3 regions of the Streptomyces sp. NPDC045846 genome follow, and region 3 is predicted to be linked to each of the others. Evidence: predicted binding sites of a transcription regulator. Region 3 holds the regulator's gene; each other region holds the start of a gene.

The links. Region 3 encodes HrcA, which represses chaperone genes, less so after heat shock. Its sites were predicted from a motif close to TTNGCACTCNGNNNNNCNGAGTGCNAA; they were not measured.
Region 1: a site for HrcA is predicted at 2,467-2,493, ahead of groL (chaperonin GroEL). Genes of this name have one in related genera too.
Region 2: a site for HrcA is predicted at 3,260-3,286, ahead of groES (co-chaperone GroES). Genes of this name have one in related genera too.

Annotation. Positions count from the first base shown of each region.
Region 1 covers NZ_JBWKKJ010000014.1:52,705-59,027, forward strand. The annotation lists gene thrC (threonine synthase) at 1-547, shown strand, start outside; gene AC07F3_RS32760 (MoaD/ThiS family protein) at 579-854, shown strand; gene AC07F3_RS32765 (cold-shock protein) at 1,267-1,470, shown strand; gene groL (chaperonin GroEL) at 2,623-4,245, shown strand; gene AC07F3_RS32775 (DUF4097 family beta strand repeat-containing protein) at 4,478-5,224, shown strand; gene AC07F3_RS32780 (DUF397 domain-containing protein) at 5,278-5,595, opposite strand; gene AC07F3_RS32785 (helix-turn-helix domain-containing protein) at 5,579-6,323, opposite strand, start outside.
Region 2 covers NZ_JBWKKJ010000018.1:61,168-67,490, reverse strand. The annotation lists gene AC07F3_RS36020 (LCP family protein) at 1-1,065, opposite strand, end outside; gene AC07F3_RS36015 (sensor histidine kinase) at 1,161-2,519, opposite strand; gene AC07F3_RS36010 (response regulator transcription factor) at 2,509-3,198, opposite strand; gene groES (co-chaperone GroES) at 3,433-3,741, shown strand; gene groL (chaperonin GroEL) at 3,881-5,509, shown strand; gene AC07F3_RS35995 (ester cyclase) at 5,606-6,301, opposite strand.
Region 3 covers NZ_JBWKKJ010000002.1:532,052-538,374, reverse strand. The annotation lists gene dnaJ (molecular chaperone DnaJ) at 177-1,313, opposite strand; gene hrcA (heat-inducible transcriptional repressor HrcA) at 1,314-2,333, opposite strand; gene AC07F3_RS07295 (MBL fold metallo-hydrolase) at 2,489-3,211, shown strand; gene AC07F3_RS07290 (DUF3097 domain-containing protein) at 3,409-4,227, shown strand; gene hemW (radical SAM family heme chaperone HemW) at 4,634-5,866, opposite strand; gene AC07F3_RS07280 (SpoIIE family protein phosphatase) at 5,919-6,323, opposite strand, start outside.

The DNA.
Region 1 (6,323 bases), on a different contig from region 3:
GCCCGACCAGCTGGTCATCCCGATCGCCTCGGGCTCCCAGCTCACCAAGATCGACAAGGGGCTCCAGGAGCTGATCAAGCTCGGCCTGGTCGAGGACAGGCCGTACAAGATCTTCGGCGCGCAGGCCGAGGGCTGCTCCCCGGTCTCCACCGCCTTCAAGGCCGGGCACGATGTCGTACGCCCGCAGAAGCCGGACACCATCGCCAAGTCGCTGGCCATCGGCAACCCGGCGGACGGGCCGTACGTCCTGGACATCGCGCGCCGCACGGGCGGCGCGGTGGAGGACGTCGACGACGAGCAGATCGTCGACGCCATCAAGCTGCTCGCCCGGACCGAGGGCATCTTCGCGGAGACCGCGGGCGGCGTGACGGTGGGCGTCACCAAGAAGCTCATCGAGGCCGGTCTCCTCGACCCGTCGCTCACCACGGTCGTGCTCAACACCGGTGACGGGCTCAAGACCCTGGACGCGGTGGCCGCCACGTCCCAGGCGACCGCGACCATCCGCCCGAGCCTGGACGCCTTCCGCGACGCGGGCCTCGCCCACTGAGCCTCTGCTGATCGACTAGGAGTACCGAACCATGAGCGTGAACGTCCGCATCCCCACCATCCTGCGCACCTACACCGGCGGCCTGGCCGAGGTCGCCGCCGAGGGCGCGACGCTGGCCGAGGTCATCGCCGACCTGGAGAAGAACCACGCCGGGATCGCCGCGCGCGTCCTGGACGACCAGGGCAAGCTGCGCCGCTTCGTCAACGTGTACGTCAACGACGACGACGTGCGCTTCGAGCAGGGCCTCCAGACGGCCACGCCCGAGGGCGCCGGCGTCTCGATCATTCCGGCGGTCGCGGGCGGCTGAACCGCCGCGCCGTTTAACGCCGTCTGTACGCAGAGTTGCCCCCTCCGCACGAGAAGCGGAGGGGGCAATTCAGCATGGTTGAGCGGGGTACAGTTGGGGAAGCGCCTTCGCTTCCCGTGCCAAGTGCATATGAGAACGCGACAACATGAGGTCAAAGTGTGTGTGTCCTTTGTGCCTTAAGTGCGCTTTGCCCGGCCCGACTTGCCCCGGAATGCTGAATTCATGGCATTCCGTTCACTGCGTGTGCCCGGAATTCTCGTCCGATTGACCTGTTGCAGAGGGCAGTTGGGCAGATACATTCAGCCGCGGTCGACGCGTTCCGGCGCACACCCTCTCCTGTCGGAGGGTGGAGGTCTGACCCGGGTCCGCGAAGTGTGGTCCCGTGCAAGGGCCAGTAATAGGGGAGTTAGGCATGGCTCAGGGCACCGTCAAGTGGTTCAACGCGGAGAAGGGGTACGGCTTCATCGCGGTCGACGGTGGTGCGGATGTTTTCGTCCACTACAGCGCGATCCAGATGGACGGTTACCGCACCCTTGAAGAAGGTCAGCGAGTCGAGTTCGAGATCTCGCAGGGCCAGAAGGGTCCGCAGGCGGACATGGTCAAGCTCGCCGTCTGATCTCGGCGCGATCGGCCACCGACGCACGCACGCATGAAGGGGGCCACCCCAAGGGTGGCCCCCTTCACGCACCCCTGGGGCTCCGCCCAGGCCCGGGGGGCTTGCCCTGTGCGGGGTTGGATGGTTCCGCACCCTGGGGCTGCGCCCCAAACCCCGGGGGCGCTTGCCCACCCGCCCGCCCGTTGCGCAGGGGTTGGATGTGCTGAGCCCTGGGGCTGCGCCCCAGACCCCCTTGAGGGGCTCCGCCCCTCGACCCCCGGCGGGGGCTCCGCCCCCACACCCCCGCTCGCGCCTGAACGGCGCTCGTCCTCAAACGCCGGACAGGCTAAAGATGCCAGCACCGGCCCGCCCCCCAGTACCGCCAGGGGCGCGAGGAACTGCGCGAGAAGCGACCACGGTCCGCAGGCGAAGGGGGTTGAGGGGCGCGGGGAACTGCGCGAGTCACCATGCACGACGCGAGGCCGAGATCGGGTCAAGGGGCGCGGGGAACGGCGCGAGAAGCGGGCACGGTCCGCAGATCGAAGGGGGTTCAAGGGGCGCGGGGAACTGCGCGAACAACCACGCACGACGCGAGGCCGACATCGGGTTAAGGGGCGCGGGGAACTGCGCGAGCAACCACGCACGGTGGTCAGGCGCGGGACGGCCTGATAGGGGCGCGGGGAACTGCGCGAGCAACCGCGCACGGTGGTCAGGCGCGGGACGGCCTGATAGGGGCGCGGGGAACTGCGCGAGCAACCGCGCATGGTGGTCAGGCGCGGGACGGCCTGATAGGGGCGCGGGGAACGGCGCGAGCAGCCACGCACGGTGGTCGGGCGAAGAACGGCCTGAAAGGGGCGCGAGCAACGCCGCGCGGCCCGCCGACGAAAGACCGGCTTCGTCAGGAGCCGGGGCGCGGGGGCGGAGCCCCCGCCGACACCGGGCGGCACCGCCAAGCCAAAGCCCCCCGGTTCAAGAGACTCGCTTGCACTCGCAGGTGCCGAGTGCTAATCATTGGGCTTAGCACTCTCCGAGTGAGAGTGACAGAACTTGGATCGGGTCAGTGAGGCCCGCAGACCGGGTGGGGCAAGGAACCACAAGGGCTGCAGGCCGTCCGTCGCGGGCACCGGCGCGATCCACGAAGAACGCCACCCCTGTCCGGGAGGACCACTTCACATGGCCAAGATCATCGCGTTCGACGAGGAGGCACGGCGCGGTCTCGAGCGCGGGATGAACCAGCTCGCCGACGCCGTCAAGGTCACCCTCGGCCCCAAGGGCCGCAACGTCGTCCTCGAGAAGAAGTGGGGCGCCCCCACGATCACCAACGATGGTGTTTCCATCGCCAAGGAGATCGAGCTCGAGGACCCGTACGAGAAGATCGGCGCCGAGCTGGTCAAGGAAGTCGCCAAGAAGACGGACGACGTCGCCGGTGACGGTACGACCACCGCGACCGTTCTCGCCCAGGCCCTGGTGCGCGAGGGTCTGCGCAACGTCGCCGCCGGCGCCAACCCGATGGCCCTGAAGCGCGGCATCGAGAAGGCCGTCGAGGCCGTCTCCGCCGCCCTCCTGGAGCAGGCCAAGGACGTGGAGACCAAGGAGCAGATCGCTTCGACGGCCTCCATCTCCGCCGCCGACACCCAGATCGGCGAGCTCATCGCCGAGGCGATGGACAAGGTCGGCAAGGAAGGCGTCATCACCGTCGAGGAGTCGCAGACCTTCGGGCTCGAGCTTGAGCTCACCGAGGGCATGCGCTTCGACAAGGGCTACATCTCGGCGTACTTCGCCACCGACATGGAGCGTATGGAGGCGTCGCTCGACGACCCGTACATCCTGATCGTCAACTCGAAGATCAGCTCGGTCAAGGACCTGCTGCCGCTCCTCGAGAAGGTCATGCAGTCCGGCAAGCCGCTGCTGATCATCGCCGAGGACGTCGAGGGCGAGGCCCTGTCGACCCTGGTCGTCAACAAGATCCGTGGCACCTTCAAGTCCGTCGCCGTCAAGGCCCCGGGCTTCGGTGACCGCCGCAAGGCCATGCTCGGTGACATCGCCATCCTCACGGGCGGCACGGTCATCTCCGAGGAGGTCGGCCTCAAGCTGGAGAACGCCGGTCTCGACCTGCTCGGTCGCGCCCGCAAGGTCGTCATCACCAAGGACGAGACGACGATCGTCGACGGTGCCGGTGACAGCGACCAGGTCCAGGGTCGCGTCAACCAGATCCGCGCCGAGATCGAGAACAGCGACTCGGACTACGACCGCGAGAAGCTCCAGGAGCGCCTCGCCAAGCTCGCCGGCGGCGTGGCCGTCATCAAGGCGGGCGCGGCCACCGAGGTCGAGCTCAAGGAGCGCAAGCACCGCATCGAGGACGCCGTTCGCAACGCGAAGGCGGCCGTCGAGGAGGGCATCGTCGCCGGTGGTGGCGTGGCCCTGCTCCAGGCCTCCGCGGTGTTCGAGAAGCTTGAGCTCGACGGTGACGAGGCGACCGGCGCCAACGCCGTGAAGCTCGCCCTGGAGGCCCCGCTCAAGCAGATCGCCGTCAACGGTGGTCTCGAGGGTGGCGTCGTCGTGGAGAAGGTGCGCAACCTGGCCGTCGGCCACGGTCTGAACGCCGCCACGGGTGAGTACGTCGACATGATCGCCGAGGGCATCATCGACCCGGCGAAGGTCACCCGCTCCGCGCTGCAGAACGCCGCCTCCATCGCGGCGCTCTTCCTCACCACCGAGGCCGTCATCGCCGACAAGCCGGAGAAGGCCGCCGCGGCCGCTCCGGGCGGCATGCCGGGCGGTGACATGGACTTCTGAGCCCCGGCTCGGTAGATCCTGGTTGTACGCCGAGGGCGGCACCCCCATTGCGGGGGTGCCGCCCTCGGGCGTTTCCGGGGCCCGGAACTTCGGGGTTCCGAACCGTGGGGTACGGAAACGCGAAGGTCGATACGGGTGCTGGCTCCATGGTGCGAGGCCTGGTGGCGGGGCTAATTTGGTGTCCGGAGGGGGGCGAGAGCGGCCCCAACTGGCACACCTTCGGGGGACTTTCATGAGCACCACACGACTGCGGACCCGCACCCTCGCGGCCGTGACCCTGACCGCGCTGGCGGTCGGCGCCCTGGGCGCGTGCGGCCCGCTGGACGACAAGACGTTCAAGGACGACGCCACGGTCAAGGAAAAGATCACCGCGGTGCGCCTCGACGGAAAATCGGACGGCTTCCGGGTGCGCGGCAAGAAGGGCCTCGACAAGGTGTCGGTGCACCGCGAGGTCAACTACCGGGAAAAGACGAAGCCGGAGGGCACGACGTACCACGTCGAGAACGGCGTGCTGGTGCTCGAAGGCTGCTCGGGCCACTGCTCGGTGGACTACACGGTCGACGTCCCGGCCGGAATCCCGGTGACCGGGTCGAGCACCGAGGGCACGTTGAGCCTGTCCTCGGTCGGTGAGGTCAAGGTCTCCACGAAGGACGGCGACGTGAAGGTGTCCGGGGCGACGGGCCCGGTCGACATAGGCACCACCAACGGCTCGATCAGCGGCACCGGCCTGAAGGGCACGGGCGTCACGGCCCGCACGTCGAACGGCTCGATCTCCCTGACACCCGACACCGTGCAGGACGTCACGGCGCAGACCTCCAACGGCAGCATCACCGTGACCGCGCCGTCCGCCCCGTACCACGTCACGGCCCGGACCAGCAGCGGCAGCACGAAGCTCGCGATACCCGACGCCCCGACCGCCACCCACCAGCTGAACCTGGCCACCAGCAACGGCGACATAACCGTGAAGGCGTCCAAGTAGCGGGCAGGGCCCGGGACTTGAGTGCCTCGGGCCCCGCCGCTACACCGGTTGACTCAGGCGCGTACGTCGTCGATGAACGCGGACCAGGCGGCGGCCGGGAACACGAGGACGGGCCCGTCGGGGTTCTTCGAGTCGCGAACAGGCACGAACTCGCTGTGCCCGTCGGCCACTTCAAGGCAGTTGCCGCCGCTGGCATCGCTGTACGTGGACTTGCGCCAGTGGCCGACCTCAAGGCAGTTGCCGCCCTCGCCGCCGCTGTAGCTGGACTTCTGCCAGCGGGCGACCTCAAGGCAGTCGCCCCCGCTTGCACCGCTGTAACTCGACTTGTGCCAAGTGGCCTTGCTCAGGTCGTACTCAGGGCTGATCCTCATGGGCGTAATCCTCCGCCACCGATTCGATCAGGGCCAGGGATTGTTGTGGTGAGAGTGCGCTGGCCCCAACCAAATCGTAGGTCAGTTCGTAATGGGTGACCCTGGCTGGGTCGTCCAGCAGCTGGCCGGTTCCCAGGCCTTCGATGTATGCCAGGGGAGGTGCGTCCATGAAGGCCATGAGCTTGAGGCCGCCTCCCAAGGCCATGTGAGCACCCGCGGCGAACGGCAGAACCTGGAGGATGACGCGGTGACGGGCTCCCAGTGCGGCCACATGTGCCAACGCCTCCGCCATCACGGCCGACCCGCCTACCTTCCTCCGCAGCACGGCCTCGTCAAGCACGGCCCACATCAGGGGCTTTGTTGGATCGGTCAGAAGCTCGGCGCGTGCCAATCGAGCGGCCACGAGCTCGTCGATGAACTCCTCAGGCGCTGTGAGATGACCCGCGCGGAACATAGCCCGCGCGTAGGCCTCCGTTTGAAGCAAGCCCGGAATCAGTGATGGCGCGTACTCGCGAATGGTGGTGGCGATGGCCTCCGCCTCGGCCGCTTCGGCGAAGTGATCGGGGTACTTGGACTTGGCGGCGGCGACGCAGTTGCGGGTGAAGAAGCCGTTGGTGCCGAGGATCTTGTCGATCTGGCGGGCGTATTCGAGGTGCATGCGGCGGGTGCCCGCTTCGAGCTGGCCAATGAAGGAGCCGGAGACGAAGAGGGGCTGACCGAGTTCGTCC
Region 2 (6,323 bases), on a different contig from region 3:
GGCGACCAGCCGCTTGATCGTCGCGGGGTCGACGATGTTGACGTCCTCGCCCCGGTGCTTGGCGAACCGCTCGATCGGCAGGGTCGTGAACTCCACGTTCCCGCCCGAGAGGTTCTTGGCCTGCTTGACGAAGGACAGCAGGTCCCAGCCCTTGTCGGTGACGAGGTCCTGCTTGGCCGTGTTCATCAGGTTCAGCAGCCGGACCGGGTCGGTGAAGGTGCCCGCCGAGTCGAGCTTGTGCGTCGCCGAGGCGAGGAAGGCCTGCTGGCGGCGCGTACGGTCCAGGTCGCCGCCGGGGAGCCCGTGCCGCTGCCGTACGAACGCCAGTGACTGCTGCCCGTCGAGGGTCTGCTTCCCGGCCGGGAAGTCGGCCCCCGAGTACCGGTCCTTCACCGGCTTCTTCAGACAGACCGTCACCCCGTCCAGGGCGTCGGCCAGGTGGTAGAACCCGGCGAGGTTGATCTCGGCGAAGTGGTCGATCGGCACGCCGAGGAAGGCGCGCACGGTCTCGATCTCGGCCCGGCGTCCCGCCTCGCGGCCCGCCGTCTCCAGCTTCCGCCGGTCGGTGACGCCCTGGGCCGCCAGCTTCTCCTCGGTACGGGCCTTCTCCAGGCCGTACGCCTTCTTGATCTTGTCCTGGCCGTGGCCCGGGATGTCGACGAGGTCGTCGCGGGGCACGGAGAACGCCTTCGCCCTGCCGCCGCCGGCCGGCACGTGCAGCAGTATCAGGGTGTTGGTGTTGTAGCCCCCGATGTCGCCGCTGCCCGCGTGCAGTTTGTCGAGCACCTCCGGCGGCAGGTCCTCGCCGTTCTGGTCCTTGCGGCTGTCCAGGCCCATCAGCAGGATGTTGGTGTCCCCGCCCACCGACTTGGGCGCGTCGTCGCCGAGCGCGTGCGAGGTGCCGATGCTCCCGGCCAGATCGCGGTAGAGGTACCAGCCGCCGGCCAGCGCGCACAGCACCAGGACGAGGGCGGCGACGGCGAACGCGCGCACCAGGCGCACCGGGCCGGAGCGCTTCCTGCGGCGGCTGGTCCTTCGGCTGCGGCTCATTCGACGGTGGCTCACGCCGACCGATGCTGGGCCCATGGCGCTGAAGGAATCCTGAGAGTCCTGAAGACGCCTTCAGAACCCGTACGCCCGCACCCGTGGACCGCGCCGCCTCAGAACCGCCCCGGCAGGCGCACCGTGAACGTCGCGCCCGGACCCGCCCCGGCCGACAGTTCACCGCCGTGCGCCCGCGCGATCTCCCGGGCGATGGCGAGCCCGAGCCCGGTGCCGCCGCTCTCCCGGGCGCGGGCGGTGTCCAGGCGGACGAAGCGCTCGAAGATCCGGGACCGGTCGGCGGCCGGGACGCCGGGGCCGTCGTCGCCGACGACGAGGACCGCGTCGGGGCCTTCGCGGGCGGCCCGCACCCGTACCGCCGTACGGGCATGGCGCACCGCGTTGTCGACGAGGTTGGCCAGCATCCGCTCCAGCTGCGCCGGGTCGCCGCGCACCGGCACGGGAGCGTCGGCCAGCAGCTCCACCGGGACCCGGGCGCCACGGCGGCGGGCGGTGTCCTCGGCCGCCAGCAGCGCCAGGTCGACCGGCTCGGCCAGGGGCTGCGGGTGGGCGTCGAGGCGGGCCAGGAGCAGGAGGTCGGCGGCGATCCGCTGGAGCCGCTCGGTGTCGTCGAGCGCGGCCCGCACCGAGGCCGAGTCCGGTGCGGCGAGGGCGACTTCGAGCCGCGAGCGGACCGCGGCGATGGGGTTGCGCAGCTCGTGCGAGGCGTCGGCGACGAACTCGCGCTGGCGGACGTGGGCCGCTTCGAGCCGGTCCAGGGTGGCGTTCACGGTCCGGGCGAGCAGCGCGATCTCGTCGGCGCCGCCGGGGTCGGGCACCCGGCGGTCCAGCTCGCGGGAACTGACCTCGGCGAGCTCGGTGCGGATCGAGGTCACCGGGCGCAGCGCCAGCCCGGTGCCGGCCCAGGCGATGGCCGCGGCGAGCGCGATCAGCGGCGGGGCACTGGCGAGCAGGGCCCAGGCGATGGCGCCGGTCGCGTCGTCCACGTCGCTGAGCACGGTCATCCCGTACACATAGCTCGCGGGGCCGCCCGGCAGCTGGGCGCGTACGACGACGGCGACCTCGTGGCGGCCCTGGTCGTTCAGGGTCCGGGACGCCGAGTCCTGGCTTTCGGGCGGCCGGAATCCGGCCAGCTCCTCCGGGGCGGCGGCGGTCTCCTGGCTCGCCGCGGTCACCCGGCCCCGCTCGTCCAGGACCATGATCAGGTCGACGCCGCCGTCCGGCGGCGGAAGCAGCTCGCGTGCGGTGCCCGCGTCGACCTGGGCGGCGACCTTGCGGGCGGCCAGTTCGGTGCGGCCCGTGGTGTTGTCGAGGAGGTTGGAGCGCAGCACGATGTAGAGCCAGATCCCGCCCGCGGCGAGCAGCAGCGCCATCGCGAGGGCGGCGGCCGCGGCGACCTTCCCGCGCACGGTCCGGGGCAGCGGCCGCCGGGCCCAGCGCGGCGGTTCAGCCGCCATCGGGGGCCATCCGGTAGCCCACTCCGTGCACGGTCAGGATCGAGCGGCGGCCGAACGGAGAGTCGATCTTCTTCCTGAGCGACGAGACGTAGACCTCGACGATGTTCGGGTCGATCCCGCCGTCGGGGCCCGCCGCGCTGTCCCAGACCTCGTCGAGGATGTGCTGCTTGGCGACGGCCCGGCCCGGCTCGGCCATCAGGCAGGCCAGCACGGCCACTTCGCGCGCGGTCAGCTCGATCTCGCGCCCGCCGCGCCGGCAGCGCCGGGCCGCCGGGTCGAGGGTGAGGTCGCCCGCCTGGAGCGGGCCCGGGCGCGCGGCTCCCGTCCGGCGGCCCAGCGCCCGGAGCCGGGCGAGCAGCACCACGAACGAGAACGGCTTGGTCAGGTAGTCGTCGGCCCCCGAGTCGAGGCCGTCGGCCTCGTCGTACTCGCCGTCCTTGGCGGTCAGTATCAGGACCGGCGTCAGGTCGTCGAGCCGTCGCATGCGGCGGCAGATCTCATAACCGCTGAGCCCCGGCAGCATCAGGTCGAGCACGATCGCGTCGTATCCGCCGGTGAGCGCGAGGTCGAGGCCGCGGTGGCCGTCGTGGGCGACGTCGACCCAGTGCCCCTCGGCGGAGATGCCCCGACGCAGCGAGTCGGCGAGCCCGGTTTCGTCCTCGACGACCAGAATGCGCATGCCGTCCAGGGTCACACAGGCGGGCCCGGGCCCCGCCGGCGTCCGCCGCGGCGGTGGCAGATTGGCACTCCGCTTGACCGAGTGCTAATCGCCGTCCTAGTCTCGCTTCTGGCACTCCCCACCGGAGAGTGCCAACACAGCGACGGGCAGGTCCGGCACCCGCGACGACGGATCCACCTGGTCGCCACCCCAGACAGTTAACCCCGTGAGATCTCCGAAGGGGGAGACCGGATCGTGACGACCGCCAGCTCCAAGGTTGCCATCAAGCCGCTCGAGGACCGCATTGTGGTCCAGCCGCTCGACGCCGAGCAGACCACGGCCTCGGGCCTGGTCATTCCGGACACCGCGAAGGAGAAGCCCCAGGAGGGCGCCGTCCTCGCCGTGGGTCCGGGCCGCTTCGAGAACGGCGAGCGCCTGCCGCTCGACGTCAAGGTCGGCGATGTCGTGCTGTACAGCAAGTACGGCGGCACCGAGGTGAAGTACAACGGCGACGAGTACCTCGTCCTCTCGGCTCGCGACGTGCTCGCGATCATCGAGAAGTAATTCACCGAAGCAATTCATCGAAGTACTTCTTCGAAGCGAAACGCTTTGAGAGCTGCGCCCCTGGTCACCCCGCTGATTGCCGGGCGGCGAGGGGCGCAGTGTCATTAACCCGAGTTTTCGAGAGGGCTGAACCGCTCCCATGGCGAAGATCCTGAAGTTCGACGAGGACGCCCGTCGCGCCCTTGAGCGCGGCGTCAACAAGCTTGCCGACACCGTCAAGGTGACGATCGGCCCCAAGGGCCGCAACGTCGTCATCGACAAGAAGTTCGGCGCCCCCACCATCACCAACGACGGTGTCACCATCGCGCGCGAGGTCGAGCTCGACGACCCGTACGAGAACCTGGGCGCCCAGCTCGTCAAGGAGGTGGCGACCAAGACCAACGACATCGCGGGTGACGGCACCACCACCGCGACCGTGCTGGCCCAGGCGCTGGTCCGCGAGGGTCTGCGCAACGTCGCCGCCGGTGCTTCCCCGGCCGCCCTGAAGAAGGGCATCGACGCCGCGGTCAAGGCCGTCTCCGACGAGCTCCTCGCGACCGCCCGTCCCATCGAGGACAAGACCGACATCGCCGCCGTCGCCGCGCTGTCCGCCCAGGACAAGCAGATCGGCGAGCTCATCGCCGAGGCCATGGACAAGGTCGGCAAGGACGGTGTCATCACCGTCGAGGAGTCCAACACCTTCGGTGTGGAGCTGGAGTTCACCGAGGGCATGGCCTTCGACAAGGGCTACCTCTCGCACTACATGGTCACCGACCAGGAGCGTATGGAGGCCGTCCTCGACGACCCGTACATCCTGATCAACCAGGGCAAGATCTCCTCGATCCAGGACCTGCTGCCGCTCCTGGAGAAGGTCATCCAGGCCGGCGCCTCCAAGCCGCTCCTGATCATCGCCGAGGACGTCGAGGGCGAGGCGCTCTCCACCCTGGTCGTCAACAAGATCCGCGGCACGTTCAACGCCGTGGCCGTCAAGGCCCCGGGCTTCGGCGACCGCCGCAAGGCCATGCTCCAGGACATCGCCACCCTCACCGGTGCGACCGTCATCGCCGAAGAGGTCGGCCTCAAGCTGGACCAGGCCGGTCTCGAGGTGCTCGGCACCGCGCGCCGCGTCACCATCACCAAGGACGACACCACGATCGTCGACGGCGGCGGCAACAGCGCCGACGTCGAGGGCCGCGTCAACCAGATCAAGGCCGAGATCGAGGCCACGGACTCCGACTGGGACCGCGAGAAGCTCCAGGAGCGCCTCGCGAAGCTGGCCGGCGGCGTGTGCGTGATCAAGGTCGGTGCCGCCACCGAGGTCGAGCTCAAGGAGCGCAAGCACCGTCTGGAGGACGCCATCTCCGCGACCCGCGCCGCGGTCGAGGAGGGCATCGTCTCCGGTGGTGGCTCCGCCCTGGTGCACGCCGCCAAGGTCCTGGAGGGCAACCTCGACAAGTCCGGCGACGAGGCCACCGGTGTCGCGGTCGTCCGCCGCGCCGTCGTCGAGCCGCTGCGCTGGATCGCCGAGAACGCCGGTCTCGAGGGCTACGTCATCACCTCCAAGGTGAGCGAGCTGGACAAGGGCTTCGGCTTCAACGCCGCCACCGGCGAGTACGGCGACCTGGTCAAGGCCGGCGTCATCGACCCGGTCAAGGTCACCCGCTCCGCCCTGGAGAACGCCGCCTCCATCGCCTCCCTGCTGCTCACGACCGAGACCCTGGTCGTCGAGAAGCCGGCCGAGGAGGAGGCCGAGGCCGGTCACGGCCACGGTCACGGCCACTCCCACTGACGTCGTACGCCGTCAGGCCCGCACCACGTGCGAAGGCCCCCGCTCCCGCCATCGGCGGGGCGGGGGCCTTCCCCGTTGCGGGAGGGGCCCGGCCGCTCAGCCCCCCAGGCCCAGCTGCCTCATCAGCTTCAGGGCGTCGTAGTGCCACCAGCCTTCCTGGATCCTGTCGTTCCGGAACCGGAAGATCGTGGTGCCGGTCATGCTGACCCGCCGGCCGGTGGCCGGGACACCCCGGAAGTCACCGGTGTGGGTGCCGTTCAGGGTCCACAGCGTCACCACGTCGTCGCCCTCGCAGATCTGCCGGTCGAGTTCGAAGGCGAAGTCGAAGGCCGACCGCCATCCGGCGACGTCGCGGCGGATCCCGTCGGAGCCGACGACCGTGTCCTGCTCCTTGAGGATGTCGTGGTCGGCGTAGTCGTCCGCGAACACCTCACCGATGGCGTCGAGGTTGCCTCCCGAGGCGATCTCGTGGAAGAACCGGCGGGCGGTTGAAGCGTTCAACTGGTCGTTGCGCACCACATCGAGGTCCGTGAAGGTGGGCATGCCGTCGCAGAGCGCCACCATCTCCGCGAAGATCCGGTTGGTCTCGGGGAGGTCGGAGTTCGCCATCGCCTCCTCGTACGAGGGGAATTCGATGATCTCCACATAGTGGGAGGCGTTGGAGCGGTCCTTGCCCACCACGCTGTGGGAGGCGGTCCGCCTGCCCTGGGTCTGTGCGACCCACTGGTCCATGAGCCGGTCCACGTCTCTGAACCGCTCGGTCCTGAAGTCGATCACCTGCGTGAATGTCATGGCTCCTCCCGGCTGGCTCGGG
Region 3 (6,323 bases):
GCCACGACGTAGCTCTCGCACCGAATCGCCTCTTCCGCCCGGGGCGGGTGAGTCCGGCCACCTCGCGCGCGGGCCGCGCGCGCCGGACGGCTGGATTCCGCTCTGCGGACGGCGGAAAACGCGCCCGAACGACGAAGAGGGGCCACGGGGAACACCCCGTGGCCCCTCTTCACGGCCTACCGGCCGTTGAACGCGTCCTTCAGGCGGGAGAACAGGCCCTGCTGGCCGGGCTGGAACTGGCCCGTGGGGCGCTCCTCGCCGCGCAGCTTGGCCAGCTGGCGCAGCAGGTCCTCCTGCTGGGGGTCCAGCTTGCTGGGCGTGAGGACCTCGACGTGCACGATGAGGTCGCCCCGGCCGCCGCCGCGCAGATGCGTGATGCCGCGGCCGTGCAGCGGGATGGACTGGCCGGACTGGGTGCCCGGGCGGATGTCCACCTCCTCCATGCCGTCCAGGGTCTGGAGCGGCACCTTGGTGCCGAGCGACGCCGCCGTCATCGGGATGGTGACCGTGCAGTGCAGGTCGTCGCCCCGGCGCTGGAACACGTCGTGCGGCAGCTCGTGGATCTCCACGTACAGGTCGCCGGCGGGGCCGCCGCCGGGGCCGACCTCGCCCTCGCCCGCGAGCTGGATCCGGGTGCCGTTGTCGACACCGGCCGGGATCTTCACGGTGAGGGTGCGCCGCGAGCGGATGCGGCCGTCGCCCGCGCACTCCGGGCACGGGGTGGGCACCACGGTGCCGAAGCCCTGGCACTGGGGGCAGGGCCGCGAGGTCATGACCTGGCCCAGGAAGGACCGGGTGACCTGGGACACCTCGCCGCGGCCGCGGCACATGTCACAGGTCTGCGCGGAGGTGCCGGGGGCAGCTCCCTCGCCCGAACAGGTCGTGCACACCACGGCGGTGTCGACCTGGATCTCCTTGGTGGTGCCGAAGGCCGCCTCGTTGAGGTCGATCTCCAGGCGGATCATGGCGTCCTGGCCGCGGCGGGTCCGCGAGCGCGGTCCGCGCTGCGACGCCGTGCCGAAGAAGGCGTCCATGATGTCCGAGAAGTTGCCGAAGCCGCCCGCGCCGAAGCCGCCGGCCCCGCCGCCGCCCGACGACGACAGCGGGTCCCCGCCGAGGTCGTAGACCTGCTTCTTCTGCGGGTCGGAGAGGACCTCGTAAGCGGCGTTGATCTCCTTGAACCGCTCCTGGGTCTTCGGGTCGGGGTTCACGTCGGGGTGGAGTTCCCGCGCGAGCCTCCGGAAGGCCTTCTTGATCTCGTCCTGTGATGCGTCGCGGCGCACGCCGAGTACGGCGTAGTAGTCCGTGGCCACTTACGACTCCGCCAGGATCTGTCCGACGTAACGTGCCACTGCGCGTACCGCTCCCATCGTTCCGGGGTAATCCATGCGGGTCGGTCCGACCACGCCGAGTTTGGCGACCGCCTCGCCGCCGGAACCGTAGCCGACCGATACGACGGACGTGGAGTTCAGTCCCTCGTGGGCGTTGTTCTCGTGCCCGATGCGTACGGTCATGCCCGATTCCTTGGCCTCGCCGAGCAGCTTGAGGAGCACGACCTGCTCCTCCAGCGCCTCCAGCACCGGCCTGATGGTCAGCGGGAAGTCGTGTCCGAAGCGGGTGAGATTGGCGGTGCCGCCGATCATCAACCGCTCCTCGGTCTCTTCGACCAGGGTTTCGAGGAGGGTGGCGAGGACCGTCGAAACGGTTCCTCGGTCCTCCGGTTCAAAGGACTCCGGCAGGTCCTGCACCAGCTGCGGCACGTCCGCGAAGCGGCGCCCCACCACCCGTGCGTTGAGCCGGGCCCGCAGGTCCGCGAGCGAGGCCTCGCCGAACGGCGCCGGGCAGTCCACCATGCGCTGCTCGACGCGGCCGGTGTCCGTGATCAGCACCAGCATCAGCCGGGCCGAGGCGAGTGAGAGAAGTTCCACGTGCCGCACCGTCGAGCGGGTCAGCGACGGGTACTGGACCACCGCGACCTGCCGGGTCAGCTGCGCCAGCAGCCGCACCGTACGGGCCACGACGTCGTCCAGGTCGACCGCGCTGTCCAGGAAGTTCTGGATCGCCCGGCGCTCCGGCGACGACAGGGGCTTGACGCCCGCGAGCCGGTCGACGAAGAGCCGGTAGCCCTTGTCGGTCGGGATGCGGCCGGCGCTGGTGTGGGGCTGGGCGATGAAGCCCTCCTCCTCCAGCACCGCCATGTCGTTGCGCACGGTGGCCGGGGAGACCCCCAGCGCGTGCCGCTCGGTGAGGGCCTTGGACCCCACCGGCTCCTCGGTGCCGACGTAGTCCTGGACGATGGCGCGCAGCACCTCGAGCCTGCGTTCACTGAGCATCGCGCACACCTCCAGTAGCCGTCTTCTTGGCACTCACTGTGTTCGAGTGCCAGCAATCCCCCGGCCAGTGTACGGCCGACCGGTACGCCCCTAGCAAGGGCGGCCGACCACGCTACCGTGCGGCGACGCCGGTCGATTGCGGATAGCGTCGCGTCATGGACGTCAGTTGGGAAGAGTTCGGCTGGGAGCGGCTGGGTGACGGGGTGGGGCGCAGGCGCCTGCCGCGCTGGGACGCCACGGCCGCGCTGGTGGCCGGCGCGGGCTCGCTCCTCTTGTACGACACCGGCGCGACGCTCCGCGAGGGCGCCGAACTCCGCTCTCAGGCGGAGGCCCTCTTCGGCCGCCGTGTGACCCACATCGCGCTCAGCCATCCCCACTTCGACCACGTTCTGGGCACGGCCGCCTTCTCCGGCGCCGAGGTGTACGGGGCGGTCGGCATCGAGCGGGCCCTGGGGGGCGACGAGCTGCGCTCGGACGCGGTGAGCCACGGGGTGCCCGCCGGGGAGGCCGCCGAGGCGGCCGATCTCTTGGTGGTGCCGCACCACGCGGTGAGCGGCGAGTGGACGCTGGACCTGGGCGGCCGTCAGGTGCTGCTCGCCAACGTCGGCCCCGGGCACAGCGGCCACGACCTCGCGCTCCTGGTCCCGGCGAGCGGCGGCTCGCCCGAGATCGTCTTCTGCGGCGACCTGGTCGAGGAGTCGGGCGAGCCGCAGGCTGGCTCCGACGCGGTGGTGTCGCGCTGGCCCGCCGCCCTGGACCGGCTGCTCTCGCTCGGCGGCGAGGACGCGGTGTACGTGCCGGGGCACGGGGCGGTGGTGGACACGGCGTTCGTCCGCGCCCAGCGGGACCAACTCGCCGCGCGCTTCGGCCAGTCGTAACAGCCACGCTTCCGGGGGCCCTCACCCCCGGGCTGCCCCCGCCACCCTGACCGCATCCCCCGGGAGCCGCCCCCGGACCCCCGGCCGACCCCAATAATGAGCCCCATGCGCAGCTACAGCCCTGACCTCACCCCGCCCTGGCTGCATCCCCCGGGGGTCAACCCCCGGACCCCCGGCCGACCCCAATAATGAGGCCCATGCGCAGCTACAGCCCTGACCTCACCCCGCCCTGGAAGAAGAAGCAGGCGCCTGTTCCCGAGGTGCCTGCCGAGACGGACCTCGTCGTCGAGGAGGTCTCCACGGGATTCTGCGGAGCCGTGATCCGCTGCGAGAAGACGGCCGAGGGCCCGACGGTCACCCTGGAGGACCGCTTCGGCAAGCATCGGGTCTTCCCGCTCGCGCCGCGCGGGTTCCTCCTGGAGGGCAAGGTGGTCACGCTCGTACGCCCCTCCGCGTCGGCGCCCGTACGCCCCACCCGCACGGCCTCCGGGTCGGTCGCCGTGCCGGGCGCGCGGGCCCGGGTCGCCCGGGCGGGGCGGATCTACGTCGAGGGGCGCCACGACGCCGAGCTCGTCGAGAAGGTGTGGGGCGACGACCTGCGCATCGAGGGCGTGGTCGTCGAATACCTGGAGGGCATCGACGACCTTCCGGCGATCGTCGCCGAGTTCTCCCCCGGGCCGGACGCGCGGCTCGGCGTCCTGGTCGACCACCTGGTCCCGGGCTCCAAGGAGTCCCGCATCGCGGCGTCCGTCACCCACCCCGACGTGCTGGTCGTCGGACACCCCTACATCGACGTGTGGGAGGCCGTGAAACCGGCGTCCGTGGGGATCCCGGCGTGGCCGGTCGTGCCGCGGGGGCAGGACTGGAAGACGGGGGTGTGCCGGGCGCTGGGGTGGCCGGAGAACACGGGGGCGGCGTGGGCGCGCATCCTGTCCGGGGTGTCGTCGTACCGGGATCTCGACGCGTCGTTGCTGGGGTCGGTGGAGCGGTTGATCGACTTCGTGACCGTGCCGTAGCCCCCACCCCGCCCCTCCCCGAGACCCTCCGGGGGTTGAAGTGCGCTCCTGGGGCTCCGCCCCAGACCCCGTTCGCGCCTGAACGGCGCTCGTCCTCAAACGCCGGACGGGCTAAAGATGCCCATGCAGGCCAGCACCAGTGCTGTTAGGGGCGCGGGGAACTGCGCGAGCAACCAGGCACGGTCGACGGACGGCATCGGGGTTGGGGGCGCGAGGAACTGCGCGAGCAACCCCGCACGGCCTGCGGAGAAGAGCGGGTTTTAGGGGCGCGGGGAACTGCGCGACCAGCCACGCACGGCCCGCGGACAGAACGGGGTTAAGGGGCGCGGGGAACTGCGTGAGCGGGCGTGCACGGCCCCCGGGGTGGAGGGGGCGCGGGGCCCCGCGGTTGGCGGAGTGGTGGGCCTCAGTCGACCAGGGCTCGTACGACCGCGTCCGCCAGCAACCGCCCCCGCAGGGTCAGCACGGCCCGCCCCGAGGCGAAGGAGGGCGCGTCCAGGAGGCCGTCCTCCGCGGCGCGGCGGGCCGCCGCGAGGCCCGCGGGGTGCAGCAGGTCCAGCGGGCAGCCCTCGCGCAGGCGGAGCTCCAGCAGGATCCGCTCCACCCGGCGGTCCTCCCCCGCCAGGACCTCCCGACCCGCCCCGGGCGAGCGGCCGGAGGCCAGGGCAGCCGCGTAGGCGCCGGGGTGCTTCACGTTCCACCACCGCACCCCGCCGACGTGGCTGTGCGCCCCCGGCCCGGCGCCCCACCAGTCCGCCCCGCGCCAGTACAGCTCGTTGTGCAGGCAGCGTCCGGCCTCGGTGGTGGACCAGTTCGAGACCTCGTACCAGGAGTACCCGGCCGCGCCCAGCACCTCGTCCGCGATGAGGTACCGGTCCGCGTGCTCGTCGTCGTCCGTCATCGGCACCTCGCCGCGCCGGATGCGGCGGGCGAGCTGGGTGCCCTCCTCGACGATCAGGGCGTACGCGCTGATGTGGTCGGGCCCGGCGCCGACGGCCGCGTCGAGCGAGGCCCGCCAGTCGTCGTCGCTCTCGCCCGGGGTGCCGTAGATCAGGTCCAGGTTGACGTGGTCGAAGCCCGCCGCGCGCGCCTCGGCGACGCACGCCTCGGGGCGGCCCGGCGTGTGCGTGCGGTCGAGGACCTTCAGGACGTGCTGCCGGGCGCTCTGCATGCCGAAGGAGACCCGGTTGAAGCCGCCCGCCCGGAGCTCGGCGAGATAGGCGGGGTCCACCGACTCCGGGTTGGCCTCGGTGGTGACCTCCGCGTCCTCGGCGAGCCCGAACTCGTCGCGCACCGCCGCCAGCATGCGCACCAGGTCGGCCGCGGCGAGCAGGGTCGGCGTGCCGCCGCCGACGAAGACGGTCCGCACCGGGCGCGGGTCCTCGCCAAGCACCTTGCGGGCCAGCCGGATCTCCTCGACGACCATGTCCGCGTAGTTGTCGCGGGAGGCCAGGACACCGCCCTTGCCCACCAGCTCGCTCGCCGTGTACGTGTTGAAGTCGCAGTAGCCGCAGCGCGTCGCGCAGTACGGAACGTGCAGGTAGAACCCGAGCGGCCGGTCCCCCGCGCCCTCCAGGGCAGCACGGGGCAGCGACCCGTCCTCGGGCATGGGCTCACCATCGGGCAGTACGGAAGGCATGCCCCCATTGTCCGGCACGCCCGGCGCTCCCCCTACCGGGCCCGGTCCGCCCTCAGCTCGCCCGGAGCACGAGCAGGGCGAGGTCGTCGGCGGGCGGGGTGTCCCCGAAGTCGTGCACCGCCTGCTTGATCCGTGCGGCCACCCCGGACGCGGTCAGGCCCACGCAGCCGGCCAGCTCGGTGGCGAGGCCGTCGGCGTCGTCGAACATGCGCGGCCCCGAGCGCCGCTCGGTCACCCCGTCGGTCACGCACAGCAGGGTGTCGCCGGGGAGCAGGCGCAGGCTCTCGCTCTCGTAGCGCACGCCCTCGACCACGCCGAGCAGGATCTGCGGGTCGGCCGCCGGCCGGACCGAGCCGTCCGGCCGCAGGAGCAGCGGCAGCGGGTGCCCGGCGCTGGCCAGGGTGCAGCGCACCGAGCCGCCGGCGTCGTCCGGCACGAGTTCCCCGTACAGCAGGGA